3 regions of the Streptosporangium oxazolinicum genome follow, and region 3 is predicted to be linked to each of the others. Evidence: predicted binding sites of a transcription regulator. Region 3 holds the regulator's gene; each other region holds the start of a gene.
The links. Region 3 encodes LexA, which represses DNA repair genes until DNA is damaged. Its sites were predicted from a motif close to TCGAACANNTGTTCGA; they were not measured.

Region 1 (9,977 bases), on a different contig from region 3:
GTGAAGCTGCCGGAGATCTGCGCCCGGCCGCCGGTGATGGGCTCCTGGATGACGGGCGCGGAGATGACCACGCCGTCGAGGACCATGGCGACCTGGTTGCGGGGAGCCTGCGAGTTGAAGGCGGTGGTGGTGACCTTGGACCACTGGTCGGGGCCCTGGCCCTTGAAGGCGAGCTGGACGAGCCACTCACCGGTGGTCTGGTCGACGCCGGAGGACGCGCTGTCGATCGAGGTGCCGGTCACGGCCGCCTTGTCGAGCACGAACTTGGTGCTGCCGTCCTGGCTGCAGCCGACGTACTGCTTGTCCGGCGCGTCCTGGGCGCCCACCCCGGCGTTCTTGGCGCAGTCGAGCGTCTCGAACTGCTTGAGCGCCGCCGGGTCGATCCCGCTGGTGTCGACGCCGGCCATGGGGTCCTCGGGCGTCCCCGGCGGGGCCGTCGGCACCGCGGAGGGCGCGGCGCTGGCGTCCGGGGCGGCGCTCTTGCCCGGGGCGGCGGACTGGCCGCCGCTCGGCTCGGCGGAGGGTGCGGCGCTGGCACCGGGGCTCGGGTTGACGAGCGCCGACGACAGGGCGCGGCCGGCCGGGGAGGCTCCCGTGTCGGGCGCGGCGGTCGCGCTGGGCTTCGGCGTCGCCGACTCGGCGGGCTTGGGATCCTTGCCGCCCTTGCGCCCGGATTCGGTGGGCGAGGGAGCGGGCGTCGGCGTCGGCGCCTGGGTGGGGAGCTGCCCCGGGGGCGGCGGCGACCCGGCCCCGATCGCCAGCACTTGGCGGAACCTCAGCTCCGCGGTGGTGCCGACCAGCTTGACGACTTCCTCCTGGCCGGCTCCGGGAACGGAGATGACGATGTTGTCGCCGGATTTGGCGACCTCGGCGTCGGAGATGCCGCTGCCGTTCACCCGCTCACGGATGATGTTCACGGCGAGGTCGAGGCTCTCCTGCGAGGGAGCGCCCCCGTTCGGCGTGACGGGCTGCAGCGTCACTGTCGTGCCGCCGGCGAGGTCGAGGCCATACTCCGGGGTGTACGCCTTGTTGAGGAGCATCGCCCCGCCCATGGCGAGAATGATCGCCAGAAGCACCAGGAGCATGCGCCCCGGTCTGCTCTGGCCGCTGGTCGGTCGGGCCACTGGTCGTCAGTTCTTTCGGCTATAGGGGGTTGGAGGTGAGGCTACTCACGGCTTCTTGGTCGTCGTGTCGTGGTCTGCACCCTGCTGTTCGGCCGTCTCCACGACACCGTGGTCGACAGCCTTGACATTCTCCTCCTCCGCGTCGTCAACCGGAACCAGGACGCGGCCGATCGCCGCCTTGACCCAGCGCGTCTCCACACCGGGGGCGATCTCCAGGATCACGTCGTCGGCGTCGATGGCCACCACGGTCGCGAAAAGACCCGTCGTGGTCATCACCCCGGTGCCCGGTGTGAGACTGTTCTGCATCTTGACCTGCTCCTGCTGCCGCTTGCGCTGCGGCCGGATGAGCAGGAAGTAGAACACCACGACCATGAGAGCGATCATGATCAGGCTCGAATAGTTGCCGCCCACAGGGCCGCTCCCTCTCTTGAGAATGACCGGCGAAAGCCGGACGCCATATACGGCCACGCCGCTCAGCACGTCAGCCTACACAGCCAGCCAAGGCTCGGAGTTTAGGCGAGCTGTTAAGAGCGCGGCAACGAAGTCACGATTCGGCACGCAAGGAAGTTCCCATTTCGATACAGTTGTCATCGATCTGTGATCAACCCTGTACGACTCCCCTACCGACTCCCAACGTTAGATTTGCCCGGGATCATCCTCAAGATCGATGAGGAAAGAGGCGCCGAAGGCGTCCGGCGGGGGCACCAGGCCCAGATGGGTCCAGGCCGCGGCGGTCGCGACCCGGCCCCGGGGGGTGCGGGCCAGGAGTCCCTGCCGCACCAGGAACGGCTCGGCGACCACCTCGACCGTCTCCGGCTCCTCCCCCACCGCGACCGCCAGCGTCGACAGCCCCACCGGCCCGCCGCCGAACTTGCGCAGCAGCGCTCCGAGCACCGCCCGGTCGAGCCGGTCGAGCCCCTCGGCGTCGACCTCGTAGAGGTTGAGCGCGGCGGAGGCGACATCCCGGGTGACGACGCCCTCGGCGCGCACCTCGGCGAAGTCGCGGACCCGGCGCAGCAGCCGGTTGGCGATGCGGGGGGTGCCCCGGGAGCGGCCGGCGATCTCACGGGCGGCGTCGCCGGGGAGCTCGACGCCCAGCAGGCGCGAGGAGCGGTGCAGCACCTCCTCCAGCTCGGCGACCCCGTAGAAGTCCATGTGCGCGACGAAACCGAAGCGGTCGCGCAGCGGCGCGGGGAGCATGCCGGCCCGGGTGGTGGCCCCGACCAGGGTGAACGGGGCGATCTCCAGCGGGATCGCGGTCGCCCCCGGCCCCTTGCCCACCACGATGTCGACGCGGAAGTCCTCCATCGCGAGGTAGAGCATCTCCTCGGCGGGCCTGGCCATCCGGTGGATCTCGTCGATGAACAGGACCTCGCCCTCCGAGAGGGTCGACAGGATCGCCGCGAGGTCGCCGGCCCGCTCCAGCGCGGGCCCCGAGGTGATCCGGAGGGGCACCGAGAGCTCGGTCGCGATGATCATGGAGAGGGTCGTCTTGCCCAGTCCGGGACCGCCGCTCATCAGCACGTGGTCCGGCGGCCGGTTGCGCCGCAGCGCGCTCTGCAGCACCAGTGACAGCTGCTCGCGCACCCGCTCCTGGCCGATGAACTCCGCCAGGCGCCTGGGCCGCAGCGCCGCCTCGATGTTTCTCTCGTCGCCCTCGGCGTCCGGCGACACCAGGTCGCGGTCGGAACTCACGCCGCCCCTCCCTCGCCCGCCGCGCGGCCCCGCTCACCGTCTCCGGGCACCCCTTTCGTACGGCTCGTACGGCCGCGCCCCCGATCCCCGCCATCCTCCCGGGCAGTCCGGGCGACCCGGGCGAGCTCGGCCGCCGGGCCCCTCATCGCACGCTCAGCGCGCGGAGCGCGGCCTTGAGCAGGGCCGCGACCTGGGGGGTCCGGCCCTCGGCCAGCTCGGTGTCGGCCTGGGGCTCGACGGCGGCGACCGCCTCGTCGGCGTCTCGCGCCGAGTAGCCCAGGCCGACCAGCCCGGAGTGGACCTGGGCGCGCCAGGCGGGCGCGGCGGCGCGGCCGTCGAGCGCGGCGTTGACGGCCTCCTCCGGCGTGCCGAGCCTGTTCTTGAGGTCGACGATGATCCGCTGGGCGCCCTTCGGGCCCACCCCGGGGACCCTGGTCAGCGCCTTGACGTCGGCGGAGGCCACGGCCACCCTGAGCGCGTTGGGGGTGTGCACGGCCAGCATCGCGAGGGCGACCTTGGGGCCGACCCCGCTGGCCGTCTGCAGCATCTCGAAGGTGCCGCGCTCGTCGTCGGTGGCGAAGCCGAACAGGGTCAGCGACTCCTCGCGGACCACCAGCGAGGTGGCCAGCCTGGCCTCCTCCCCCGTCCTGAGCGTCGCCAGCGTGCCCGGCGTGCAGTGCACGAGGACGCCCACCCCGCCGACCTCGACGACCGCCCCGTCGGGCGCGATCGCGGTCACCTGTCCTCGCACCGAGGCGATCACTTCGCTGTTCCTCTCGGGTATCCGGCCCTGCCACGGCCTCGGAAGTAGGCGGCGGGGGTCGTGGTGGCGCTCGCGGCCTTCGCGGCGGCCTCGGCCAGCCTGCTCTGGGCCCCGCCCCGCCACACGTGGCAGATCGCGAGGGCGAGCGCGTCGGCCGCGTCGGCGGGCTTGGGCATCGCGTCCAGCCGCAGCAGGCGGGTCACCATCGTGCCGACCTGCTGCTTGTCGGCCGTGCCGCTGCCGGTGATGGCGGCCTTGACCTCGGACGGCGTGTGCAGCGCGACCGGCAGGCCCCTGCGGGACGCGCACAGGATCGCCACGGCGGAGGCCTGGGCGGTGCCCATCACGGTCCTGAGGTTGTGCTGGGCGAAGACCCGCTCCACGGCCACCGCGTCGGGCCGGATCTCGTCGAGCCACCGCTCGATGCCCGCCTCGATCGCCACCAGCCGGGCACCGATCTCGTCGTCGGCCGGGGTGCGGACGACCCCGACCTTGACCAGGCTCAGCGGTGCGCCGGGCCGTCCCTTGACGGCACCGAGCCCGCATCGGGTCAGCCCCGGATCGACCCCCATCACCCGCAGCTCGGGCAATCGCACCGACACGCCTCCGCTCGCCGAACACCTGTTCGGTGGCAGACTCTACCGCGTGAGAGCACCCCGCGCACGGCTCTCCCCCGGCCCTGTCGGAGGAGCCGGGGGCGGAACCGGCCTCACAGGTGCTGGGCGGCGGGGTCGGCGTCCCGGGCCTCTCCCACCCTGTCGCGGAGCCGGTCCAGGCGATTCATCACCGGCGAGGCCGAGATCCCGTGGATCACCAGGGAGGCCAGCACGGTGAAGGCGACCACGGCCCAGAGCTCCTCGGCGGGCACGCCGAAGTCGGCCTGGCCGAGGGCGTAGGCGAGGTAGAACAGCGAGCCGATGCCGCGGATGCCGAAGAACGCCGTCGCCACGCGCTCGCGCGGCCCCGCCCTGCCGCCCAGCTCGGCGAGCCACCCGGTCAGCGGCCGGATGACCAGGAGCAGCAGGAGGCCGACCGCGGCGCCCCGCCAGGTGAGCGCGGCCAGGCCGCCCACCGCGACGAAGCCGCCGAGCAGCAGGATCAGCCAGGCGGTGAACAGCCGCTCGATCTGCTCGATGAAGCCGTGCAGCACCCCGTTGTAGCCGTGACTGCGCTCGGCCGCCCTGATGGTGCAGGCGGCCACGAACACCGCGATGAAGCCGTACCCGTGCACCAGCTCGGTGAGGCCGTAGGCCAGGAACGTCGCGGCCAGCGCGACGAAGCCGTCGCGGTGCTCGGCCAGCCGCAGGTCGGACTTCTGCGCGCGGAAGAACAGCCGCCCCAGTCCCCTGCCGATCAGCAGGCCGCACACCACGCCCGCGGCGCACCGGTAGAGCAGGTCCACCAGCGTCCACTCGCCGATCCAGCCGGCGCCCCCGCTGACGGCCAGCGCGATCGCGGCGTACACCAGCGGGAAGGCGAGGCCGTCGTTGAGGCCCGCCTCGGAGGTGAGGGTGAAGCGGACCTCGTCGTCGGCTTCCTCCGAGTCGACGGGCTCGCCGACCTGCACGTCGGAGGCGAGCACCGGATCGGTCGGCGCGAGCACCGCGCCCAGCAGCAGCGCCGCCGCCAGGGGCCAGCCGAGCAGGCCGTACGCGGCGGCGGCCACAGCAAAAACAGTCAGCGGGAGCGTCCATCCCAGCAGGCGCCAGGTGGAGGACCACTCGCGCCGCCCGAAGGGCCGGTTGATGGCCAGCCCGGCGCCCATCAGCGAGATCAGCACGCAGATCTCGGTGGCGTGCTCGACCAGTGCCCGGTGGGCCACCGGATCGGGGTCCGGCAGGTCCAGGGGCAGGGCGTACAGCAGGAGACCGCCCAGCAGGCAGGCAAGGGGAAGGGAGAAGGGACGCCGGTTGAGGAGCCTGGGCAGTGTGGCCGCGAGTAAAGCGGCGACGCCCGCGACGGCAAAAATCAGATCAGGATTGCCCATTGTCCGCGTGATATGCCCTCGACCACGCGGACAAACCTCGCAGACAACACGAGGTCACGCCGAATGGCCGGATTACGCGTCGAGCTTCTCCATGACCTCGTCGGAGACGTCGAAGTTGGCCCAGACGTTCTGCACGTCGTCGCTGTCCTCAAGGGCGTCGATCAGCCTGAAGACCTTGCGGGCGCCGTCCTCGTCCAGCGGGACGTTCATCGTCGGCATGAAGCTGGACTCGGCCGAGTCGTAGTCGATCCCGGCCTCCTGCAGGGCCTTGCGGACCGGGACGAGGTCGGTGGCCTCGGAGACGACCTCGAACTGGTCGCCCAGGTCGTTGACCTCCTCGGCGCCCGCGTCGAGGACCGCGACCAGCACGTCGTCCTCGCCCAGCTCGCCCTTGGGGACGAGCACGACGCCCTTGCGGTTGAACATGTAGGACACCGAGCCGGGGTCGGCCAGCGAGCCGCCGTTGCGGGTCAGCGCGACGCGGACCTCGGAGGCCGCGCGGTTGCGGTTGTCGGTGAGGCACTCGATCAGCACCGCGACGCCGCCGGGGGCGTAGCCCTCGTACATGATGGTCTGCCAGTCGGCGCCGCCGGCCTCCAGGCCGCCGCCGCGCTTACGGGCGCGCTCGATGTTGTCGATCGGGACCGAGCTCTTGCGCGCCTTGGTGATGGCGTCGTACAGCGTCGGGTTGCCGTCCGGATCGGGTCCGCCGGTCCGGGCCGCGACCTCGATGTTCTTGATGAGCTTGGCGAACAGCTTGCCGCGCTTGGAGTCGAGCGCGGCCTTCTTGTGCTTCGTCGTCGCCCATTTGGAGTGGCCGGACATCGCCTAGAGCTCCCTCACCATCTCAGCGAAATATGAATGCACACCGACATCCCCGGTAAGTTCCGGGTGGAAGGACGTGGCGAGCAACGGTCCTTGACGGACCGCGACGATCCTATCCCCAGGTTCGGCCAGTGCCAGCACTTCGACCCCCGAACCCACGGATTCCACCCAGGGGGCGCGGATGAAGACGGCCCGCATGCCGCCTCGGCCGGCGAAGTCGACGTCGGCCTCGAAGGAGTCGACCTGGCGCCCGAAGGCGTTGCGGCGGACGACCATGTCGATGCCGCCGATCGTCTGCTGACCTTCGATCCCGCCCTCGATCCGGTCGGCCAGCATGATCATTCCGGCGCAGGAGCCGTAGGCGGGCATGCCCGCCTTGATCCGCATCCGGAGTGGTTCGAGCAGCTCGAAGGTCTCGGCGAGCTTCCACATCGTGGTGGACTCCCCGCCCGGGATGACGAGGCCGTCGACCGCCTCCAGCTCGCGGGGACGCCGTACGGTGACCGCTCTCGCGCCCACCGCCTCCAGGGAGCGCACGTGCTCGCGCACGTCTCCTTGCAGCGCGAACACGCCGATCGTGGGGACGATGGTCACCGATGGTCCTTCCCGCGCGGGTGAAATGCCCCTTCAGCGTATGGCCACCCCTCGGACGGCCCCAAACCGGTTCGCGCTCCGGCTCCGTACGGAAACCCGGAACGCGGCACGGGCGCCCCGGCGAACGTTCGGCGGGGCGCCCGTGACGGTGGGTGCCGGGTGATCGTCGGCGATCACGGCATGATCAGGGACGCTTGGTCTCCAGGTCCACGGTCTCCTGGATCCAGTCGATCCCGGGGGTCCTGGCGGCCGAGGGGTCGACCGGGCGCAGGTAGGTCCGCTGCACGCCGGGGACCCGGTCCTCGATCACGAAGGTCGCCTTGGTGTGCGCGGCGGCGCCCGGCTGCGTGACCTTCGGCACCACCTTGAAGTCCGCGGTGAGCTGGTCGCGCTCGATCCTGGTCAGCACGTAGCCGCGCTGGTTGTTGTAGAACTTCAGGTGCGGGTTGATCGTCAGGTACGGGTGGGTCGCCGGGTCGGAGTCGAGGCCGTCGCCGCCCGTGGAGACGGACGAGGCGACCAGCTCGGAGCCGACCGTGCGGGTGGTCGGGTCGTCGTAGTCGAGTTTGAGGTCACTCGCCCAGTGGGCGTGCACGTCGCCGGTGAGCACCACGGGGTTGCGCACCTTGGCGTCGACCCAGCCCTGGGTGATGCGCTGCCGCGAGGCGACGTAGCCGTCCCAGGCGTCCTGGCTGGTGATCTTGGCGGGCCCGGCGTTGTTGTCGCGCTGGGCGAAGAAGACCTGCTGGCCGATGATGTCCCAGCGCGCCTCCGAGTGCCGCATGCCGTCCAGCAGCCAGCGCTCCTGCGCGGCGCCGGTGATCGAGCGGGCGGGGTCGACCGCCGCCGGGCAGTCGCTGTAGCCGTCGCCGCAGCCCTGGTCGCTGCGGTACTGGCGGGTGTCGAGCATGTGGAAGGTGGCCATCCTCCCCCACCGGACGCGCCGGTAGAGCTGCATGTCGATCCCCCGGGGGATGGAGGCGCGCCGCAGCGGCATGTTCTCGTAGTACGCCCTGAAGGCCGCCTCGCGCCGGGCGAGGAAGTTGGGCTGGGGCACCTCGGGCTTCTCGGGCACCTCGTCGGCCCAGTTGTTGTCCAGCTCGTGGTCGTCCCAGACGACCAGCCAGGGGGCGGCGGCGTGCGCGGCCTGCAGGTCGGGGTCGGCCTTGTACTGGGCGTGCCGCTGGCGGTAGTTGGCCAGGCTCTCGGTCTCCGGCCCCTCGTGGTGGCGGATGTTGCCGCCGGGGATGGTGTAGGTGTCGCGCCGGTACTCGTACTGGTAGTCACCCAGGTGCAGGATCAAGTCGGGCCGCTCCTCCGCCAGGCGCCGGTAGGAGGTGAAGTAGCCGTGCTCGTACTGGGCGCAGGAGACGAAGGCCATCGCCAGGGCCGAGCCGTGGGAGAGGGCGTGCGGGGCCGTCCTCGCCCTGCCGATCGGCGAGAGGTACGGGCCGACCTTGAAGCGGTACCAGTAGTCCCGGTCGGAGGACAGCCCGTTCAGCTCGACGTGGACGCTGTGGCCCCACTCGGGAGTGGCGACGGCCACGCCCCGGCGCAGCACGCGGCGGCCCCGCTCGTCGCCGTAGACGTGCCACTCGACGGGGAAGGGCCGGGTGGGCATGCCGCCCAGGCCGTCCTCGGCGAGCGGCTGGGGCGCCAGGCGGGTCCAGATCACGAAGCCGCCGGAGTCGGGGTCGCCGCAGGCGACGCCGAGGGTGAAGGGGTCCGAGCGCAGGCCGCGGGAGGCCAGGGACGCCAGGGACTCAGCGCTCTCCTGGGCGGGCTCGGGTCCGGCGTGCGCGGCGGCGGGGATCCCCGCCGCCGCGCCGGCCGCGATACCGGTGACGAGAAAGGATCGGCGGGTGAACTTCGACAAGGGAACCTCCCGGGTGATCGGGCTCGAACGCCCGTCAGCCTCGCGGAGCAGCATGACTGCGGAGTTAACTCCCCCTGTCAGGAAAAAGGCGACCTCCATCACAGAGATCGCCTGATTCCCGGCTTTCCGGGCCTTCTCCGGCCTCTGCGGGCCGTGGAGCCGCGCCCTACCAGCCGCGCTCGGCCAGCCGGTGCGGGGCGGGGATGTCGTCGACGTTGATGCCGACCATGGCCTCACCCAGACCTCGGGAGACCTTCGCGACGACGTCGGGGTCATCGTAGAAGGTGGTGGCCTTGACGATCGCGGAGGCGCGCTCGGCGGGGTTGCCGGACTTGAAGATGCCCGAGCCGACGAACACCCCCTCGGCGCCGAGTTGCATCATCATCGCCGCGTCGGCCGGGGTGGCGATGCCACCGGCGGTGAACAGCACGACCGGCAGCTTGCCGGTCCTGGCGACCTCGGCGACCAGCTCGTACGGCGCCTGGAGCTCCTTGGCCGCGACGTAGAGCTCGTCCTCGGGCAGCGAGCCCAGACGCTTGATCTCGCCCCTGATCTTGCGCATGTGGGTGGTGGCGTTGGAGACGTCGCCGGTGCCGGCCTCGCCCTTGGAGCGGATCATCGCCGCGCCCTCGGTGAGGCGGCGCAGCGCCTCGCCCAGGTTGGTCGCGCCGCAGACGAAGGGCACCGTGAACTGCCACTTGTCGATGTGGTTGGCGTAGTCGGCCGGGGTGAGCACCTCGGACTCGTCGATGTAGTCGACGCCGAGCGACTGGAGCACCTGGGCCTCGACGAAGTGGCCGATGCGGGCCTTGGCCATCACCGGGATCGAGACGGCGGCGATGATGCCGTCGATCATGTCGGGGTCGCTCATCCGGGAGACGCCGCCCTGGGCGCGGATGTCGGCGGGCACCCTCTCGAGGGCCATGACGGCGACGGCGCCGGCGTCTTCGGCGATCTTGGCCTGCTCGGCGTTGACGACGTCCATGATGACGCCGCCCTTGAGCATCTCTGCCATGCCGCGCTTGACCCGGGCGGTTCCGGTGACGGTCGTCTCGCTGACTTCGGGCGTGCTGCTGGACACGGTCTCTACCTCACGACGGCTGGCTGCGGATC
Region 2 (9,977 bases), on a different contig from region 3:
CGTCCCGCTCCCGCGTCTCCCGCTTTCGCGCCTCGGGTGCCTCCGCCTCCCGCTTCGGCGTCCGCGCCCGCCGCCGACATCTCGCGGAGGAACGCGCCGATGGCCCTCCCCAGCTCCGCCGGTCGCCCGGCGGTGTCGCCGTGCCAGAACGGGAGCTTTCCCGGCTGGCCGGGGGCGGGCGTGACCAGCACCCGATCGGCCGTGATCTCCTCGATCCGCCAGGAGGTCGCGCCCAGCACGAACACGTCCCCGGCCCGCGACTCGTAGACCATCTCCTCGTCCAGCTCACCCACCCGGGAGGACTTCTCCCCGACCAGGAACACGCCGAACAGCCCCCGGTCGGGGATCGTGCCGCCGTTGGTGACCGCCAGCCGCTGGGCTCCGGGACGGCCCCGCAGGGTGCCGGTCACCCGGTCCCAGACGACGCGCGGCCGCAACTCGGCGAACTCCTCGCTCGGGTAACGCCCGGCGAGCATGTCGAGCGTCGCCTCCAGCGCGCTCCTGGGCAGCGTCCGGTAGGGGGCGGCTCGCCGCACGACCTCCTCCAGCTCGTCGACCGTCCACTCGTCCAGCGCGGTCATCGCCACGATCTGCTGGGCGAGCACGTCGAGGGGGTTGCGCGGGTAGCGCAGGTCCTCGATCCCCCCGCTCCTCATCCGCTCGGCCACCACGGCCGTCTGGACCAGGTCCCCCCGGTACTTGGGGAAGATCACGCCCCGCGAGACGGCTCCCACCTGGTGCCCGGCCCGGCCGATCCGCTGCAGGCCGCTCGCCACACTCGGCGGCGCCCCGACGCAGGCCACCAGGTCGACCGCGCCCATGTCGATGCCGAGCTCCAGGCTGGAGGTCGCGACCACGGCGGGCAGCCGCCCGGACTTGAGCGCCTCCTCGATCTGGGAGCGCTCCTCCTTCGACACCGAACCGTGGTGAGCCCTCACGATCTCCGGGACGACCCCCTTGGCCGCGCCCGCCTGCGCCATCATCGCCGCCGGGGTGGAGACGGAGGCCGGTGGCCCGGGGAACCCCTCGGACCAGTGCACCGGCTCCGCCCCCGCGCTCTCCCCGGCTCGCTCCTCGCCGTCCTCCCGCCGCTCCCACGCCAGCTCGTTGAGGCGGGTGCACAGCCTCTCGGCCAGCCGCCGGGAGTTGGCGAACACGATCGTGGAGCTGTGGCTCCCGATCAGCTCGAACAGCCGCTCCTCCACATGCGGCCAGATCGACCGCCTGGCCGGGGTCTCGGTCAGCCAGCGGTCGTCGTCGGTGTCGGGTGAGGGGGGAGGCGTGTCGAGCTCGGTCATGTCCTCGATCGGGACGACCACCTCGACCTCGATCTCCTTGTCGGAGGGTGGCTGGACCACGGTCGCCGGGCGCGCTCCGCCCAGGAAGGCGGCGACCTCGCTCACCGGCCGCACGGTCGCCGACAGGCCGATCCGCTGGGCGGGCCGGGGCAGGAGGGTGTCGAGCCGCTCCAGGCTGAGGGCCAGGTGCGCGCCGCGCTTGGTGGCCGCCACCGCGTGCACCTCGTCGACGATGACCGTCTCCACGCCGCGTAACGCCTCGCGGGCCTGGCTGGTGAGCAGCAGGAACAGCGACTCGGGGGTGGTGATCAGGATGTCGGACGGCCTGGTCGCGAACCGGCGCCGCTCCTCGGGGGAGGTGTCGCCGGACCGGATCGCCACCGAGATCTCCGGCACCGGGAGACCGAGCCGCCGCGCGGTCTGCCCCAGCCCGGCCAGCGGCGCCCGGAGGTTGCGCTCGACGTCGACCGCGAGGGCCTTGAGCGGCGACACGTACAGGACCCGGCACCGCCTCACCGGCTCGCCGTCCTCCCGCGAACGCCTCCGCCCGCCTCGGGTGCCCGCACCCGCCGCCAAGCCCGTATTCGCCGGACTCCCGCCGTCCGTCGAGCCCGCGCGGGTGCCCGGGGCGCCCGTGACGGCGCCGCCCGCCGGGGTGCCCGCGCTCGCGATGGCGCCTCCGGCGTCGAGGGGGGAGCCGGGAGCGGAGGAGGCGAGCCGGTCGAGCGACCACAGGAAGGCGGCGAGCGTCTTGCCGGAGCCGGTGGGCGCCACCACCAGGGTGTTGTCACCCCGGGCGATCGCCGCCCACGCCCCCTCCTGCGCGGCGGTCGGCGCGGCGAACGCCCCGGTGAACCAGTCTCTGGTCATCCGGGTGAAGTGGTCGAGCGCTCCGCCCGCGCCCGTCGTCTCGCTCATCGTCGCCCCCTGACTCCCGATCCGGCTGGCAAACCGGGTCACCGCCCATACTGCACGGCGCCACCGACAGAACCCGCCACCGCCGCCCGGCGGACGGGGGCGGACGGCCAGCGCGTCACCTGCGGATACATGATCCACCGATCTCGCGGCCGGACCTCGGGAGACCGCGGGGAGACCGCGGGGAGACCGCTGGGAGACCGCTGGGAGACCGCGCCCCGGGGCGTTCCCGAGGTCTCGCCACCAGGACATGACGTCCGGGATAGGTTGGCTCCCTGTCGTCACGGACATGGCCTTGACGAACACACGACGCATTGAGTGGTGAGCTAACGGTGAGCATCGACCATCAGGCCATCGAGGCGACACGCGAGCGGATCAAGGCGAAGCACCTCAGGGCACACCGCCCGCCGAGCAGCGCGAGGGGGTTGCACCACTTCGCGCTGGTCTCCTCCGACGTCGAGACGACGATCGCGTTCTACCAGGACCTCCTGGAGTTCCCGCTCACGGAGATTTTCGAGAACCGTGACTACCGGGGGTCGAACCACTTCTTCTTCGACATCGGCAACGGCAACCTCCTCGCCTTCTTCGACTTCCCCGGCCTGGACCTCGGCTCCTACAAAGAGGTCCTCGGCGGGCTCCACCATGTCGCCATCTCCGTCGATCCCTCCACGTGGGAGCGCCTGCGGGGCAAGCTGGAGGCGGCGGGCGTGCCGCACACGGTCGAGAGTGGCGCGTCCATCTACTTCGCCGACCCCGACGGGGCCCGCCTGGAGCTGCTCGCCGACCCCCTCGGCGAGATGTACGGCTCCCGCGTGCTCTGACGACTCCGTACTCGACCCCCGACCGTTCGGGCTCTCACCTGCGGTGATCCTTCCCCCGTATGTCTCCCGTCCCGGTCCCGCCCGGCCGCGGGAGCGGGAGGCGGGGTGGCCGACGGCCCGGTGTCGTGCCGGGAGGGGACATGGCACACCGGAGTGGATCCATACTTGGGGCATGCGCCTGTCGGAATTCTGGAAGCGGATGAAGTCACACTTCGGCGACCAGTACGCCGATTCGTGGGCCCACGACTACGTCATCGCCGATCTCGGCGGCCGGACCGTGATCCAGGCACTGGCCGAGGGTGTCGGGGCCAAGGAGGTCTGGCAGGCCGTGTGCGGGGTGACCGACGTCTCGCCCAAGCTCCGCTGAGGGCCGATAAGCCGGTGAGCCTGAGGGCCGGTGAGCCCGAGGACCAGTAAGCCCGAGGGGCCCGGTAAGCCCGGAGAGCACGTGGGAATCCGAGGAGTCCTCGAAAGTCCGGGGCCGGGGGAGCCGGGGCGCCCCCGAAAGCCCGAGGAGCCGGGAAAGGAAATACGTGAGAGCCCGGGGCCGTAGTGAGGCCCGAAGGTCCTCCCGGGGCGGGTGAAGCCTCGGCCCCGACCCGCTCCGGCCCGGGGAGACCGGGGACGGTCAGGACGGCTCCGGGAGCGGGGTGAGGAGCCTCTCCACCGAGTCGGCCGCGTGCGCGGGATCGTCGGCGCTCTCCTCGCCGTCCGGTGCCCACAGGAACAGCCAGCCGTCCCTGACCGGCGTGGCGAAGACGATGGTCTGCCGGAGGCTGTCCGGATGCCACACCCACAGCACCGGGGCGGTGCCGCCGAGGGTGCGGCTCGCCAGCCCCCGTTGTCGCAGTTCGGTGGCGAGGGAATCAAGATGGGCTAGGCGTTGCTGCGTGAACGCGTTGGGCACGTCGGGCACCTCGGGTCGTTTCCCCTCAGGATCACCCCAGGTCAGCCCGGTTACAACAGGCCCAAGGTAATTCTCGGAAATGTCGCCTCCCGGATGGGTTCCGTACCCTTCGAGGCCATGACCCGCCGCCCGCGCCCGATCGGGCGCGGGCGCCTCCGTGGTGGTTCGCGACTCCTGTAACCCGTGGTGCCAACGGGCGGCGATCGAACAGTCGTTCGGCTATATTGAACAGGCCGTCACTCCTGGCGTGCCCTCCCGAAATTGTCGGCGGCACCCCGTAGCTTTCTGGCAACCGATCCAACCCGCGACCCTTCAGGGGGCTCCCATGGCAGCTAACGACCGCGAGAAGGCGCTTGAGACCGCACTCGCTCAGATCGAGCGTCAGTTCGGCAAGGGCTCGATCATGCGCCTGGGCGACGAGACCCGGGCGCCCATCGAGGTGATTCCCACCAGCTCCATCGCGCTCGACGTGGCCCTCGGCATCGGCGGCTTCCCGCGCGGCCGCATCGTCGAGGTCTACGGTCCCGAGTCCTCGGGCAAGACCACGGTCGCCCTGCACGCGGTGGCCAACGCCCAGCGCGGTGGCGGCATCGCCGCGTTCATCGACGCCGAGCACGCGCTCGACCCGGAGTACGCCCAGAAGCTGGGCGTCGACACCGACGCGCTGCTCGTCTCCCAGCCCGACACCGGTGAGCAGGCGCTGGAGATCGCCGACATGCTGATCCGGTCCGGCGCCGTCGACCTGCTGGTCATCGACTCGGTCGCGGCCCTGGTGCCCAAGGCCGAAATCGAGGGCGAGATGGGCGACAGCCACGTCGGTCTCCAGGCCCGCCTGATGTCCCAGGCGCTGCGCAAGGTCGCCGGCGCGCTCAACAACACCGGCACCACCGCGATCTTCATCAACCAGCTCCGCGAGAAGATCGGCGTCATGTTCGGCTCGCCCGAGACCACGACCGGTGGAAAGGCGCTGAAGTTCTACGCCTCGGTCCGTCTCGACATCCGCCGCATCGAGACGCTGAAGGACGGCACCGAGGCGGTCGGCAACCGCACCCGGGTGAAGATCGTCAAGAACAAGATGGCCCCGCCCTTCCGCGTGGCCGACTTCGACATCCTCTACGGCGTCGGCATCTCCCGCGAGGGTGGCCTGATCGACATGGGTGTCGAGCACGGCTTCGTCCGCAAGTCCGGCGCCTGGTACACCTACGAGGGTGACCAGCTCGGCCAGGGCAAGGAGAACGCGCGAAACTTCCTCAAGAGCCACCCGGACATGGCGAACGAGATCGAGAAGAAGATCAAGGAGAAGCTCGGCATCGGCCCGCGCCTCGACAACCCGGCCACCCCGTCGCCCGCCCCCGTGGCTTCGGCTCCGGCCGCCCCGTCCGGCCGTGCGGCCACGGCGTCCGCCGCGTCCGGTCGCGGTGCCAAGGCCGCCGCCGCTCCCAAGCCGGGTGACGCCTGAATCCGGGCTGATCGATGACGACGGGATCTGACTCCGGTCCGGCCGGTGAGGCCGGGCCGAGAGACTGGGGTGCCTGGCCCGACGAGCCTCGGGCGGGCTCACCGGGCAGGCGGGGGCGCGGGCGCGACTACGGTCCGCCCGTCTCAGGAGAGGGGTTCGGCGAGGAGACCGCGGAGCCCGTGGATGGCGCGCCGCGAGGCCGGAAGAAGCGTGCCTCCCGGCGTGGCGGGCGGAGGTCCGGGGGTGCCTCCCCCGGCTTCCTGTCCGATGGCCCCGACAGACACGACGGACTCGACAGACCTGACGGAGCTGACGGGCCTGCTGGATCCGACGGACTCGGCGGGTTCAACGGGTCCGGCGGGTCGGCCGAGGGGGCTTCGGCGAGCCGGAAGGCCGGGGCCGATCCGCAGGCGGTGGCGCGAGGCATCTGCCTGCGGCTGCTGACCATGGCACCGCGCACCCGAGCCCAGCTCGCGGAGGCGCTGCGCAAGCGCGAGGTGCCCCAGGAGGCGGTGGACGCCGTGCTGGACCGCTTCTCCGAGGTCGGGCTCATCGACGACGAGGCGTTCGCCGCGGCATGGGTGAGTTCGCGCCACGCCGGGCGGGGGCTCGCCAGAAAGGCCCTCGCCTCGGAGCTCCGCCACCGAGGGGTGGACGAGGAGACCGTGAAGGAAGCGGTGGATCGGCTCGACCCCGAGGAGGAGGCGGAGACCGCCCGTCGCCTTGTGCGCCGCAAGCTCTCCTCGACCCGGGGCCTGGAGCCCGCGGTCAGGACCCGCAGGCTGGCCGGCATGCTCGCCCGCAAGGGATACGGTCCCGGCCTGGCGTTTCGCGTCATCCGCGAAGTGCTGGAGGATGAGGGGGCGGAAACATCGCCATTCGCGGAGGATCCGGGCTATCCACTCGACTAGTTCGAAGCAGCTTGACAGCGGGTCTTTGCTTGCTCGTTACCTCTCTGACGCTTAATCTCAACGGCAGTGAGGAGTTACTCCGCGCAGTGCGGATTGTCATAGCGGTGTAATACGGACAAGCAGGCTTGACGGATGAGGACGGGACGACGGACCGGCGGGAACAGCCGGTGGGTGATCCCCTCTGGGTTCACTTCTGTCCCGACGGCGCCGTCTCTTGAGCTTTCCGTGCCGTGCGTGTGACCCCTCGTGTGCCTGATATTTGCGACGCGAGGAAGGTGAGGCGCGCATGGATCCGGTCGTGGTCGTCATGTTGGTAGTGACGGTTGTGGCTCTCGCCGTGATGACAGCCGTGCTGGTCGTGTTGCTGCGTCGCATAGGTGGAGCCGAGACCGTGCCGAAGGGCCCCACCCCCGAGCAGGAGGCCGAGGTCGAGGCCCACCTGGAGGAGGCCAGGCGCGAGGCCGCCGACATCCGGGCGAAGGCCCAGGACGACGCCGGAGAGCTCCTGCGCAAGTCGGAGACGGCGGTCGAGGCCGCGGCCGAGATGCGCAAGGAGGCCGAGGCCGAGGGCAAGATCCTGAAGTACGAGCTCAAGGAGCTCCGGTCCGACCTCGAACGCAGGGAGAACCGGCTGGCCGAGCGGGAGCAGCGCCTCGACGAGGAGGCCAGGCGCCAGGCCGACCGGGCCCGCAAGCTCGCCGAGACGGAGACCGAGCTGGCCGACCGCCGGGAGGATCTCGAACGGGTCGCCGAGGAGCGCAAGACCATTCTGGAACGGGTGTCCGGGCTCACCATCGACCAGGCCAGGACCGAGCTGGTCCGGGAGATCGAGAACCAGGCCAAGCGCGAGGCCGCGCTGATCATCAGGGAGATCGAGGGCGAGGCCCGCAAGGAGGGCGAGAAGCGCGCCACCAAGATCGTCACATTGGCGGTCCAGCGGGTGGCCACCGAGCAGACCGCCGAGTCCGTGGTGAGCGTCCTGCACCTGCCGGGCGACGAGATGAAGGGGCGCATCATCGGCCGCGAGGGTCGCAACATCCGCGCCTTCGAGTCGACCACCGGCGTCAACCTGATCATCGACGACACGCCGGAAGCCGTGCTGCTGTCGTGCTTCGACCCGGTCCGCCGCGAGACCGGGCGGCTGACCCTGGAGAAACTCGTCCTCGACGGCCGCATCCATCCGCAGCGCATCGAGGAGGCCCACGAGCGCAGCAAGGCGGAGGTTCAGGAGCTGTGCGTGCGCGCGGGCGAGGACGCCCTGGTGGAGCTCGGCATCACCGACATGCATCCCGAGCTGGTCACCCTCCTCGGTCAGCTCCGTTACCGCACCTCCTACGGCCAGAACGTGCTGGGCCACCTCATCGAGTCCGCCCACATCGCCGGGATCATGGCGGCCGAGCTGCGGCTCGACACGACGCTGCTCAAGCGCTGCACCCTCCTGCACGACATCGGCAAGGCACTCACCCACGAGGTCGAGGGCAGCCACGCGCTCATCGGCGCCGAGATCGCCAGACGGTACGGCGAGCACGAGGACGTCGTCCACGCCATCGAGGCCCATCACAACGAGGTCGAGGTCAAGACCGTCGAGGCCGTCCTCACCCAGGCCGCCGACGCGATCAGCGGCAGCCGTCCCGGCGCCCGCCGCGAGTCGCTGGAGGCCTACGTCAAGCGGCTGGAGCGTCTTGAGGAGATCGCCACCTCCTACGAGGGCGTCGAGAAGGTCTTCGCCATGCAGGCGGGACGGGAGATCAGGGTCATGGTGAAGCCCGACGCGGTCGACGACATCCAGGCCCAGGTGATCGCCCGCGACGTCGCCAAGCAGGTCGAGGAGGAGCTCACCTACCCCGGCCAGATCCGCATCACGGTCGTCCGCGAATCACGGGCCACCGAGTTCGCCCGCTGAACCCGGCGAACCCGCTGGATCCGGCGAACCCGCTGGATCCAGCGGACCCGACGGGTCCGACGAACCCACCGAACCTGCTGGATCCGACGGACCTGCCGGACCCGCTGAGCCGAGCCGAGCCGGGCGCCCTCGCCCACTTCACCGAGCCCGGTCTTTCGCTCAGGAGTGGAAGATCTGCTGGTAGAAGGCGAGCTCGGTGGCCAGGGCCGCGCTGCGGGTCTCGGCGCGGCGGAAGCCGTGGGCCTCGCCCTCGAAGGTGAGATAGGTGCAGGGAACGCCGCGTTCGGCGAGAGCGTCGACGAAGGCCTGCGACTGCGCCGGAGGGACCACCGGGTCGGACAGGCCCTGCAGGAGCAGCATGGGACAGCTCACCCCCGCCACCCGGCCGACGGGCTCGCGCGAGGCGTACAGGGCGGGGTCCTCCGGGCCGATCAGCCAGTCGATGTAGCGCGACTCGAAGTCGTGGGTGGTCGCGCTGAAGTCGGCGAGCGCGCTCACGCCGTAGTAGGAGACGCCCCCGGCGAACGTGTCGGACGCGCAGCAGGCCGCCATCACCGTCCAGCCGCCCGCGCTGCCGCCCCGGATCGCGATCCGCGCCGGGTCGCCCAGCCCTTCCGCCGCGAGCCACTCGGCGGCGGCGATCGAGTCCTCGACGTCGACCACGCCCCACTGGCCGCGCAGCCGTTCGCGGTAGACACGGCCGTAGCCGGTGGAACCGCCGTAGTTGACGTCGAGCACACCGATGCCCCTGCTGGTGAAGAACGCCTTCTCCAGGTCGAGCGCGCCGACGCTGTGCCCGGTGGGCCCGCCGTGCACGAACACGACGTACGGCGCGGGACCCTCGCCACGCGCCACGGGGTTGGACGGCGGGTAGAGGAACGCGTGCACCTCGCGCCCGAACCGGGTCTGGAACTCCACGGGCCTGGCGAGTGGCAGGTAGCCGGGGTCGGGCAGCTCGTTGACGTCCCGGCGGAGCTCCTCCACCCGCTCGGTCACGGTGTCGACCCTGACGATCGACCGGGGTAGCGCCGGACCGTACCCGATCCCGACCAGGGCGTGCCCGTCGGTGGCCAGCACCGCGTCCCAGCCCTCGTAGGGCACGTCCAGGTCGCTCAGCACGCCACTGTCCGGGTCGAAGACCCCCAGCCGCAGGTCGCCCCGCCCGTGCAGGACCGCGAGGCTCCCGTCGGCCATCGGGGCGTACGGCACCGCGCCGAGCTGCCACAGCGGACCAGCGAACTCCTGCTCCGCCGGGTAGAGCGCCCTTGGTGAGGTGCCGTATATCCCGACCAGGTAGAGGTTCCACCAGCCCGACCAGTCGGAGATCAGGTAGAGGCTCTGCTCGTCGCGCCACCGCGGGGCGAGCACCGACTCGGAGGTGCCGCCCTTGACCTTCCAGGAGGTGCCGTCGGCGAGCCGGGAGATCCACAGCTCGGTGCCGTTCCACGGCATCCGGGGGTGGTCCCAGCAGACGAAGGCCAGGTGCTCGCCGTCGGGGGAGATGGTGGGGGCGGCGTAGAAGTCGTGGCCGCCGGCCCGCTCGCGCGGCTCGCCCTCACCGGACAGCGGGATGGACACGATCGACCGGCTCACCCGGCCGTCGTCGTGGCGCTCCCTGACACACCAGACCTGCCCGTCGTGGACGACCAGGTCCGCGTAGCGCAGGGCCGCCGCCTCCTCGGGCTCCGGTGTGAGCGGCCGGGGCTCGCCGCCGGTGGGCAGCAGATAGAGCCGCTGGTCGGCGAAGTTCGTGAACACCACGC
Region 3 (9,977 bases):
ATGGGGCACGCCGAGGTCTTCGCCCTGGGCGACGTCATCTCCCGCTACTGGGTCCAGCGCGGCTACAACGTGCTGCACCCCGTCGGCTGGGACTCCTTCGGTCTGCCCGCCGAGAACGCCGCGATCAAGCACAACGCGCACCCGGCGGAGTGGACCTACGCCAACATCGAGACCCAGGCCACCTCCTACCGGCGCTACGCGATCTCCTTCGACTGGTCCCGCCGCCTGCACACCAGCGACACCTCGTACTACAAGTGGACCCAGTGGCTGTTCAACCGCTTCTTCGAGCGCGGCCTGGCCTACCGCAAGGGCGGCCTGGTCAACTGGTGCCCGAACGACCAGACCGTGCTGGCCAACGAGCAGGTCAAGGACGGCAGGTGTGAGCGCTGCGGCGCCGAGGTCGTCCGCCGCGAGCTGACCCAGTGGTATTTCAAGATCACTGATTACGCCGACCGGCTGCTGGACGACATGTCCCTGCTGGAGGGCGGCTGGTCCGAGCGCGTGCTGACGATGCAGCGCAACTGGATCGGCCGGTCCGAGGGCGCCGACGTCGACTTCGTGATCGAGGGCCGTGACGAGCCGGTCACCGTCTACACCACCCGTCCCGACACCCTGTACGGCGCGACCTTCTTCGTGGTCGCCCCGGACGCGCCGCTGGCCGAGGAGATCGTCACCGACGACCGGCGCGAGGCGTTCGAGGCCTACCGGGTCGAGGTGTCCAAGCTGTCCGACATCGACCGGCTGTCCACCGAGAAGGAGAAGACCGGCGTCTTCCTGGGCCGGTACGCGATCAACCCGGTCAACGGCGAGCGCATGCCGGTCTGGGCGGCCGACTACGTGCTGTCCGACTACGGCCACGGCGCCATCATGGCCGTGCCCGCGCACGACCAGCGCGACCTGGACTTCGCCCGCGCCTTCGACCTGCCGGTACGGGTGGTCGTGCACACCGGCCTGGCCGACCCCGGCGAGACCGGCGTCGCCACCGCCGGTGACGGCGCGATGGTCAACTCCGGTCCGCTGGACGGCCTGACCAAGGCCGACGCGATCCGGAAGATCATCGAGGTGCTGAGTGAGCGGGGCACCGGCCGCTTCACGGTCAACTTCCGGCTGCGCGACTGGCTGCTGTCCCGCCAGCGCTTCTGGGGCTGCCCGATCCCGATCATCCACTGCGCCGACTGCGGCGAGGTCCCCGTCCCCGACGACCAGCTGCCCGTCACCCTGCCCGACATGCGCGGCGAGGCCCTGGCGCCCAAGGGCGTCTCCCCGCTGGCCTCGGCCGAGGACTGGGTCAACGTCTCCTGTCCCAAGTGCGGCGGCCCGGCCAGGCGCGACACCGACACGATGGACACCTTCGTCGACTCCTCGTGGTACTTCCTGCGTTACGTCGACCCGGCCTACGACGAGGGCCCGTTCGACGTCGAGCGCGTGCGCAGGTGGGGGCCGATCGACCAGTACATCGGCGGCGTCGAGCACGCCGTGCTGCACCTGCTGTACGCCAGGTTCTTCACCAAGGTCCTGCACGACATGGGGATGGTCGACTTCGTCGAGCCCTTCACCCGCCTGCTGAACCAGGGGCAGGTCATCAACCACGGCAAGGCGATGTCCAAGTCGCTGGGCAACGGCGTCGACCTGGGGCAGCAGATCGACGCCCACGGTGTCGACGCGGTCAGGCTGACCGTCGTCTTCGCCGGGCCGCCGGAGGACGACATCGACTGGGCCGACGTCTCCCCGGCGGCCTCGCAGAAGTTCCTGGCCCGCGCGTTCCGCGTCATGGCGGAGGCCGGTGCGGCCTCCGCGCCCGGTGTGGACGTCACCGCGGGAGACCTGAACCTGCGCAAGGTCGTCCACCACACCATCGACGAGGTCACCAAGCTGATCGACTCCCACCGCTTCAACGTCGCGGTGGCCCGGATGATGGAGCTGACGAGCGCGGCCCGCAAGGCCATCGACTCCGGGCCCGGCGCCGCCGACCCGGCGGTCAGGGAGGCCGCCGAGACCCTGGCGGTGATGCTGTCCCTGGTCGCGCCGTACGCGGCGGAGGAGGGCTGGGAGCGGCTGGGACACGCCGCCTCGGTCGCCACCGCGGGCTGGCCGGTGGCCGACCCGGCGCTGCTGGTCCAGGAGTCGGTGACCTGCGTCGTCCAGGTCGCGGGCAAGGTGCGCGACCGGCTGGAGGTCTCCCCGGAGATCTCCGAGGCGGACCTGGAGTCGCTGGCCCTGGCGTCGGAGAAGGTGCGGTCCTTCCTGTCGGGCGCGCCGCGCAAGGTGATCGTCCGCGTGCCCAAGCTGGTCAACATCGTCCCGTAGGCGGCCGGGGAGGCCGTCTCGCGCGGGTCTCGGGGTCGCTGCGGGAACCTCGCTCCCGTGCCCCCGGCGCGGGGACTTCCCGGCACATCCCGTCACGTGAAAACGCCGGGTGGGTGGTGTCCCGACCTCGGGACACCACCCACCCGGCGTGTCGCGCCTCCTCCGGCGTGTCGCGCGGAGGCTGGAGGCGCGTGATTCGAAGCCCGTGCCCGAACGGTGTGGTTCGGTGGTTCGGAGTCCACGTCCCAGAGCCCGTGGAAGGTGGTTCCGAGCCTGCGCGGGACGCTCGCGTCAGAGCTTGCGGAGGACCGCGACGACCTTGCCGAGCACGGTGGCCTCGTCACCGGGGATCGGGTCGTAGTTGGGGTTGTGCGGGACCAGCCAGACATGGCCGTCTCTGCGCTTGAAGGTCTTGACCGTGGCCTCGCCGTCGATCATCGCCGCGACCACGTCGCCGTTGTCGGCGACCGGCTGCTGGCGTACGACCACCCAGTCGCCGTTGGCGATGGCGGCTTCGATCATCGAGTCACCGGTCACCTGGAGGAGGAAGAGCGTGCCCTCGCCGACAAGCTGCTTGGGCAGGGCGAAGACGTCCTCGATGCTCTCCTCGGCGAGGATGGGGCCACCGGCGGCGATCCGGCCGACGAGAGGCACATAGGCGGCGGTCGGACGGCTGACCGGAGCCTCGTCCTCACCGGAGTCGGGATCCACCCACAACACGGGCTCGCCGGGAAGGCGGACCTCCAGGGCGCGGGGGCGGTGCGGATCACGCCGCAGGTAGCCCTTGCGCTGCAAAGCCGTCAACTGGTGCGACACGCTGGAGGTGCTGGTGAGCTTCACCGCCTCGCCGATCTCCCGCATGGACGGCGGGTAACCGCGCTGCTGCACGGAATCGCGGATCACCTCAAGGATCTTCCGCTGCCTGGGGGTGAGGCCAAGGGAGTCACGCCTTCGCACCGCCAGGTCGCTGGCGGCCGAACCGTTCTCGTTGTGCTGGCTCATACGAACTCCTCGCCTCCCGGTCTGTATTTAACACGTCGCACACAGCGACCATACCTCGGCCGAAGATCATACTCAAACAATTGTTCGAATGTCCTCGAAATCGGCGACGCCGTGGTGTACAACATCGTACGGGAGTTCGATCGACATCGTGTTCGATTCACCGATCTTTCTTCGACATGTGTTCGGCCAGGTCGAAGGGATGGGGGGCACCGTGAAACCGACCGCGACGACACCACGATCCAGGGTCACGCCGAGGTCCCGGGCGGCGCAGCGATCACCGGGGGCGCCGCGCCTGCGGCTCGTGCCGCCCCCGAGACCGGAGCCGGGGTCCGAGCCGGGTCTCGCGCCGGAGTCCGCGCTGAGACCGGAGTCCGCGCTGAGACCGGAGTCCGTACGAAGGTCCGAGGCCGGGCTGAGGCGGGAGTCCGGCCGCGAGTCCGTGAAGAAGTCCGGGCGCGAGCCGGGGCAGGCGTCGCGACGGCCCGGACGCGAGCCGGGGCGAGGGTCCGGCCGTGAGGCGGGGCAGTCGTCCGGGCGCGACCGGAGGCGACGGGCCGGTCGTGAGCCGGAGTGGGGGACCGGGCGGCGGGCCGGGCGCGAGTCCGGGCCGGGACGGGCGCCGGGATCGGCGGCGGCGCCCACGGTGGGCGCCCGCCGTCCGGGTGCGGCTCACCGTCCGGGTGCCACTCGCCGTCCCGGTGCCGCTCGCCGTCCGGGTGTCTCCCGCCGTCCGCGGGCCTCCCGGCGGCCGCTTCGGCTCACCCGGCGTGGCAGGATCGTGGCGGTGACGGTGCTCGTGCTGTTCACCCTGGCGGTGCTCTGGATCGGCGGGCGCGTCGACCTGGCCTCGGCGGGCGAGCGGGCGGGTCTTGAGGGCCTGCCGCGGATCACGGTGCACGCGGGCGACACGCTGTGGGAGATCGCGGACGCGTTGACGGAGGAGGCGGACACCGGCCCGGCGGTCCGTCGCATCATGGACCTCAACGGGCTCTCCGGCCCCGAGGTCCGGCCGGGGGATCGGCTCTATCTCCCCGAGGGCCTCGTCCCCCTGAGGTGACCCGGTCGGTGGCGCGACTGAAGGGCCTCGCCTGACAGGTCTCCGGACGATCGTGAGGGAAGAGGCGCCGGGGACGTGAGAGGTCCCTCCTGACGGGTCGCCTGGGGTGATTGTGAGGGAAGGGACGCCCGGGGCGAGAGGGGCCTCCTTCGGGCGGCGACACGCCGGGACGTGACGGCTGATCAGCGACTTCGTGCGACAAGGTCGTTTCAACTTGCGTTCATGGTCGAGCACTTCTACGGTTGGACCACAACATCTAGTGGCTGCATCGCAACCCTTCACCACAGATTGTGTTTCCATTACCGCACCTCGACTATTCGAAGGTGTGTGCGCGGGCGTCTCGGCGTGCGTGTCATGGGCGGGTGAGGTGGGGTGGCCGCTTCGGTAGGTCAAGGAGGCGACACGCGTGCATTGTCCGTTCTGTCGTCATATGGACACGCGAGTCATCGACAGCCGGGCCACCGAGGACGGTGGGGCCATCCGCCGCAGGCGCACGTGCTCGGAGTGCGGGCGCAGGTTCACCACGCAGGAGACCGTCCTGCTCATGGTGAGCAAGCGCAGCGGTGTGACGGAGCCGTTCTTCAGGGACAAGGTGATCGCCGGGGTCCGGCGGGCGTGCCAGGGGCGGTCCGTCGGTGAAGACTCCCTGGCGCAGCTGGGCCAGCGGGTCGAGGAGAGCATCCGGGCCACCGGGTGCGCCGAGATCGCGGCCCACGAGGTCGGGCTCGCCATCCTGGGCCCGCTCCGCGAGCTGGACGAGGTGGCGTACCTGCGCTTCGCCTCCGTCTATCGGGGCTTCGAGACCCTGGCCGACTTCGAGGCGGAGATCGAGAAGCTCCGCGCGGAGCGCTCCACCGAGCGGGACTGATGCAGGCCCCGGGCGCCGGGGGTGAGGCGGCGCGTTGGTGTGGTCCGATTCGAGGGCTCTGCGGAGCTCCAGAAGGGGGAAGTCATGACGGAGACTGTCGGCGCGGTGACACGTGGGAGCAAGAGGCCACGTAGGGGCCTGAAGATGAAGCGCGTCTTCACCACGCCAGGTGTGCACCCCTATGACGAGCTGGTCTGGGAGCGCCGTGACGTCGTCATGACCAACTGGCGCGACGGCTCGGTCAACTTCGAGCAGCGCGGTGTCGAGTTCCCCCGCTCGTGGTCGGTCAACGCCGCCAACATCGTGACCACCAAGTACTTCCGCGGCGCGGTCGGCACCCCGCAGCGCGAGTGGAGCCTCAGGCAGCTGGTCGACCGGGTGGTGGGCGTCTACACGCGCACGGCGGTCGAGCACGGTTACTTCGCCACCGACGAGGACGCCGAGATCTTCGACCACGAGCTCAAGCACGCCCTGGTCAACCAGGTCTTCAGCTTCAACTCGCCCGTCTGGTTCAACGTCGGCACCGCGTCGCCGCAGCAGGTCAGCGCCTGCTTCATCCTGGCCGTCGACGACCAGATGGAGTCGATCCTCGACTGGTACAAGGAAGAGGGTGTGATCTTCAAGGGGGGCTCCGGCTCCGGCGTCAACCTCTCCAGGATCCGTTCCTCCAAGGAGCTGCTCTCCAGCGGCGGCACCGCCAGCGGCCCGGTCTCCTTCATGCGCGGCGCCGACGCCTCCGCGGGCACCATCAAGTCCGGGGGCGCCACCCGCCGCGCCGCCAAGATGGTCGTCCTCGACGTCGATCACCCCGACATCGAGGAGTTCGTCGAGACCAAGGCGCGCGAGGAGGACAAGATCCGCGCCCTCCGCGACGCCGGGTTCGACATGGACCTGGGCGGCAAGGACATCGTCTCCGTCCAGTACCAGAACGCCAACAACTCCGTGCGCGTCTCCGACGAGTTCATGCGCGCGGTGGAGAACGGCGAGGAGTTCGGCCTGCGCGCCCGCCTCACCGGCGAGGTCATCGAGAAGATCGACGCCAGGGAGCTGTTCCGCAAGATGGGCAAGGCCGCGTGGGAGTGCGCCGACCCCGGTGTCCAGTACGACGACACGATCAACGACTGGCACACCAGCCCGGAGACGGGCCGCATCACCGCCAGCAACCCCTGCTCGGAGTACCTGCACCTGGACAACTCCTCGTGCAACCTGGCGAGCATCAACCTGCTGAAGTTCCTGAAGGACGACGACACCTTCGACATCGCGAACTTCGTGAAGATCACCGAGCTGGTCATCACCGCGATGGACGTCTCCATCACCTTCGCCGACTTCCCGACCGAGAAGATCGACCAGACCACCCGCGCCTACCGCCAGCTGGGCATCGGCTACGCCAACCTCGGCGCGCTGCTCATGGCCACCGGCCACGCCTACGACTCCGACGGCGGCCGGGCGGTCGCCGGGGCCATCACCTCGCTGATGACCGGCGTCTCCTACCGCCGCAGCGCCGAGCTCGCCGCGGTCGTGGGCCCGTACGACGGCTACGCCCGCAACGCCGACGCGCACAAGCGGGTCATGCGCAAGCACAACGACGCGAACGAGGCCCTGCGCACGTTTGACGAGATCGACGGGGCCATCCACCGCGAGGCCTCCCGGCAGTGGAACGAGTGCCTGCGGCTCGGTGACAAGAACGGCTACCGCAACGCCCAGGCCTCGCTCCTCGCCCCGACCGGCACCATCGGCCTGATGATGGACTGCGACACCACCGGCATCGAGCCCGACCTCGCCCTGGTCAAGTTCAAGAAGCTCGTCGGCGGCGGTTCCATGCAGATCGTCAACCAGACGATTCCCCGCGCGCTGCGGCGGCTCGGCTACCAGGAGGAGCAGGTCGAGGCGATCGTCGAGTTCATCGCCGAGCACGGCCACGTCGTCGACGCCCCCGGCCTGCGGCGCGAGCACTACGAGGTGTTCGACTGCGCGATGGGCGAGCGCGCGATCGCTCCCATGGGTCACGTCCGCATGATGGCCGCGGCCCAGCCGTTCCTGTCCGGGGCCATCTCCAAGACGGTCAACCTTCCCGAGTCCGCGACGATCGAGGACATCGAGCAGGTCTACATGGAGGGCTGGAAGCTCGGCCTGAAGGCCCTGGCCGTCTACCGCGACAACTGCAAGGTCGGCCAGCCCCTCTCGGCCTCGGGCAAGAAGACCGAGGAGAAGGAGGCCCCCGCCGAGCCGGCGATCCAGGTCGTGGAGATCAGCCGCCCGACCCGGCGCCGGATGCCGAACCAGCGCCCCAGCACCACCACCCGCTTCACCGTGGGCGGCGCCAAGGGCTACATGACCGCCTCCTCCTACCCCGACGACGGCCTCGGCGAGGTCTTCCTGAAGATGTCCAAGCAGGGCTCGACCCTCGCGGGCGTCATGGACGCGTTCTCGGTGGCCATCTCCATCGGCCTGCAGTACGGGGTGCCGCTGGAGACGTACGTCGGCAAGTTCGTCAACATGCGCTTCGACCCGGCCGGTATGACCGACGACCCGGACGTCCGCATCGCCGCCTCGGTGATGGACTACATCTTCCGCCGCCTCGCCCTGGACCACCTGCCCTACGACGACCGCGCCGCCCTCGGGATCTTCTCCGCCTCCGAGCGCGCCGCCCAGCAGCGCGGTGAGGACCCGGCCCCGATCCACACCGCCGACGAGGTCATCGCCGAACTCGCCACCTCGGCTCCCATCGAGGAGCCGCAGCCCCGCCCCGAGGCGGCACCCGTGGAGGCTCCGCGGCGGGGCGGCTCCCTGGAGTCCCACCAGGGCCGCACCGCCGACGCGCCGCTCTGCATGACCTGCGGCACCAAGATGCGCCCCGCCGGTAGCTGCTACGTCTGCGAGGGCTGCGGCTCCACCAGCGGCTGCAGCTGATCCCCGAAGTCGACGTCTCGGCTGAGGCTTCGCCGATGCCGGGTTCGCGAGGAGGTCCGGCCTTCTGGCCGGGCCTCCCTTCCCGCTCCCGCGAAGGCGAGGGAGGGGGCGTCTTCTCCCGGGCTCTCACAGGCGGTAGACCCGGCGGGCGGTCGCGGCGAACACGTTCTGGGCGACCTGGGCGGACCGGCGGGAGAGGACCTCCCGCCAGGTGGAGACCAGCGTGGGCAGGTCGGTCCAGATCTTCTCGATCGGGAAGTTGCTCCCCCACATGCAGCGGTGGGAGCCGAAGGCCTCCAGGCAGGTGTCCGCGACCGTCTCGATCAGCGCGCGGTCCACGCGGTGCACGAACGTGCCCTGGCCGGTGAGCTTCACCACGACGTTGGGCCGCTCGGCCAGCAGTCTCAGGCCGCGTTTCCACTCCGCGACCCGGCGCGCCTCGGATCCGTCGAGCATCCCCGCGTGGACCAGCACGAACGTGACGTCGGGGAAGTCGTCGACGAAGCTCGCGGCGTCGGCCATCTGTCCGGCGAACACCTGGAGTTCGAACAGCCAGCCGAGGTCGGCGAGCGAGGCGATGTTGCGGCGGAAGACCGGGTCCTTCATGCGGTCGGGGGCGGAGGCGAACCGGAACTCCGGCCGTTCGTGCCAGTGCAGCTGCAGCCGGGTGCCCCTCATGAGCGGGGTGAGCGCGGCCTGGCGGCGCATCACCTCCGCCGCGCCCTCGTCGAAGAGGTCCGCGGAGCCGACCACGGCCGTGGGCCAGCCGGTCTCGGCGTGCGTCTCGCGCAGCCAGCGCACCTCGTCCAGGGAACGGTCGAGCGGCCAGTTGGCCTGGACGTAGACCGCGGAGGTGATGCCGCAGGCGGTGGCCTCCTCGACGTACTCCGACACCGGGTAGTCGCGGCGGATCGGTTCGTAGGGGCCGAAGATGCGCGGGACCATCTCTCCCTGGAGCCAGGGCAGGTCGGCGGCGCGCCAGATGTGGTGGTGCGCGTCGACGATCCCGGTGGGGGCCGGACGGGCGGTGGTGTCGGTCATCGAATGCCTCCGGCGTGGAGATCCCCGGCTTCGGTGCGGGGGAGGGGCTTGTCCGTTCCCGTGGGGAGTGGAGGGTGCGGGCGCCTCGCCGCCGCGCGCCGGGGGCCGGACAGGACCGCCGGGAGGCGGCGGACCTCCGCGAGGCCGGTGGCCAGGTCGCGCACGCCGCCGAGGTGGTCGAGGTGGGGGAGCTGGGCGGCCATGGCGCGCGTGACCGGCCGGTAGGTGGGGGAGCACGCCAGCGGCGACCACCAGACGAGCCGGTGGCCGAGCCGGGACAGGCGGGCGGTCGCGCGGACCATGGGGACGCAGTCGCCGCGTTCGAGCCCGTCGGAGATCACGATCACCAGCGCGCCCCTCGCGAGCGCCACGAACCGCGGGACGCCCAGGAACTCGTGCAGTGCCGCCCCGATCGCGGTGCCGCCGTCGGCGTCCGTCACCAGCTCGGACACCGCCCGCAGCGCCCGCCCCGGGTGGGGATGCGACAGCGCGGAGGTGATCCTGGTGAGCCGGGTGCCGAAGGTGAAGACCTCGGTGCGGGCCGGTGCCGCGCGCAGCGCCGTGTGCGCCAGGCGGAGCAGGCCGGGGGTGTGCCGCCGCAGCGAGCCGGAGACGTCGACCAGGATGAGCAGGCGGCGCGGGCGCGGCGGCCGGGCGCGGTGGCGCAGTTCGACGATCTCCCCGTCGTGGCGGTGCGCCCGCCGCCAGACGCGCCGCACGTCCAGCCGGTCTCCGGACCGCGCCGGGCGCCGCCGCCTGGACGGGGCCGAGGGCAGTACGGCGGGCCAGGCG

Region 1: a site for LexA is predicted at 4,196-4,211, ahead of ruvC (crossover junction endodeoxyribonuclease RuvC). Genes of this name have one in related genera too.
Region 2: a site for LexA is predicted at 4,145-4,160, ahead of recA (recombinase RecA). Genes of this name have one in related genera too.

What each region holds. Positions count from the first base shown of each region.
Region 1 covers NZ_BAABAQ010000002.1:45,173-55,149, forward strand. The annotation lists gene secD (protein translocase subunit SecD) at 1-1,085, opposite strand, end outside; gene yajC (preprotein translocase subunit YajC) at 1,170-1,535, opposite strand; gene ruvB (Holliday junction branch migration DNA helicase RuvB) at 1,761-2,819, opposite strand; gene ruvA (Holliday junction branch migration protein RuvA) at 2,962-3,582, opposite strand; gene ruvC (crossover junction endodeoxyribonuclease RuvC) at 3,579-4,163, opposite strand; gene ABD817_RS05620 (cation:proton antiporter) at 4,292-5,569, opposite strand; gene ABD817_RS05625 (YebC/PmpR family DNA-binding transcriptional regulator) at 5,642-6,394, opposite strand; gene pdxT (pyridoxal 5'-phosphate synthase glutaminase subunit PdxT) at 6,398-6,988, opposite strand; gene ABD817_RS05635 (alkaline phosphatase D family protein) at 7,173-8,864, opposite strand; gene pdxS (pyridoxal 5'-phosphate synthase lyase subunit PdxS) at 9,031-9,945, opposite strand.
Region 2 covers NZ_BAABAQ010000010.1:228,528-238,504, forward strand. The annotation lists gene ABD817_RS25570 (ATP-dependent helicase) at 1-2,216, opposite strand, end outside; gene ABD817_RS25575 (VOC family protein) at 2,546-3,034, shown strand; gene ABD817_RS25580 (DUF3046 domain-containing protein) at 3,207-3,401, shown strand; gene ABD817_RS25585 (hypothetical protein) at 3,663-3,941, opposite strand; gene recA (recombinase RecA) at 4,267-5,400, shown strand; gene recX (recombination regulator RecX) at 5,415-6,311, shown strand; gene rny (ribonuclease Y) at 6,598-8,214, shown strand; gene ABD817_RS25605 (S9 family peptidase) at 8,374-9,977, opposite strand, start outside.
Region 3 covers NZ_BAABAQ010000004.1:440,303-450,279, reverse strand. The annotation lists gene leuS (leucine--tRNA ligase) at 1-2,307, shown strand, start outside; gene lexA (transcriptional repressor LexA) at 2,599-3,309, opposite strand; gene ABD817_RS14900 (LysM peptidoglycan-binding domain-containing protein) at 4,094-4,366, shown strand; gene nrdR (transcriptional regulator NrdR) at 4,773-5,234, shown strand; gene ABD817_RS14890 (vitamin B12-dependent ribonucleotide reductase) at 5,319-8,144, shown strand; gene ABD817_RS14885 (amidohydrolase family protein) at 8,271-9,185, opposite strand; gene ABD817_RS14880 (vWA domain-containing protein) at 9,182-9,977, opposite strand, start outside.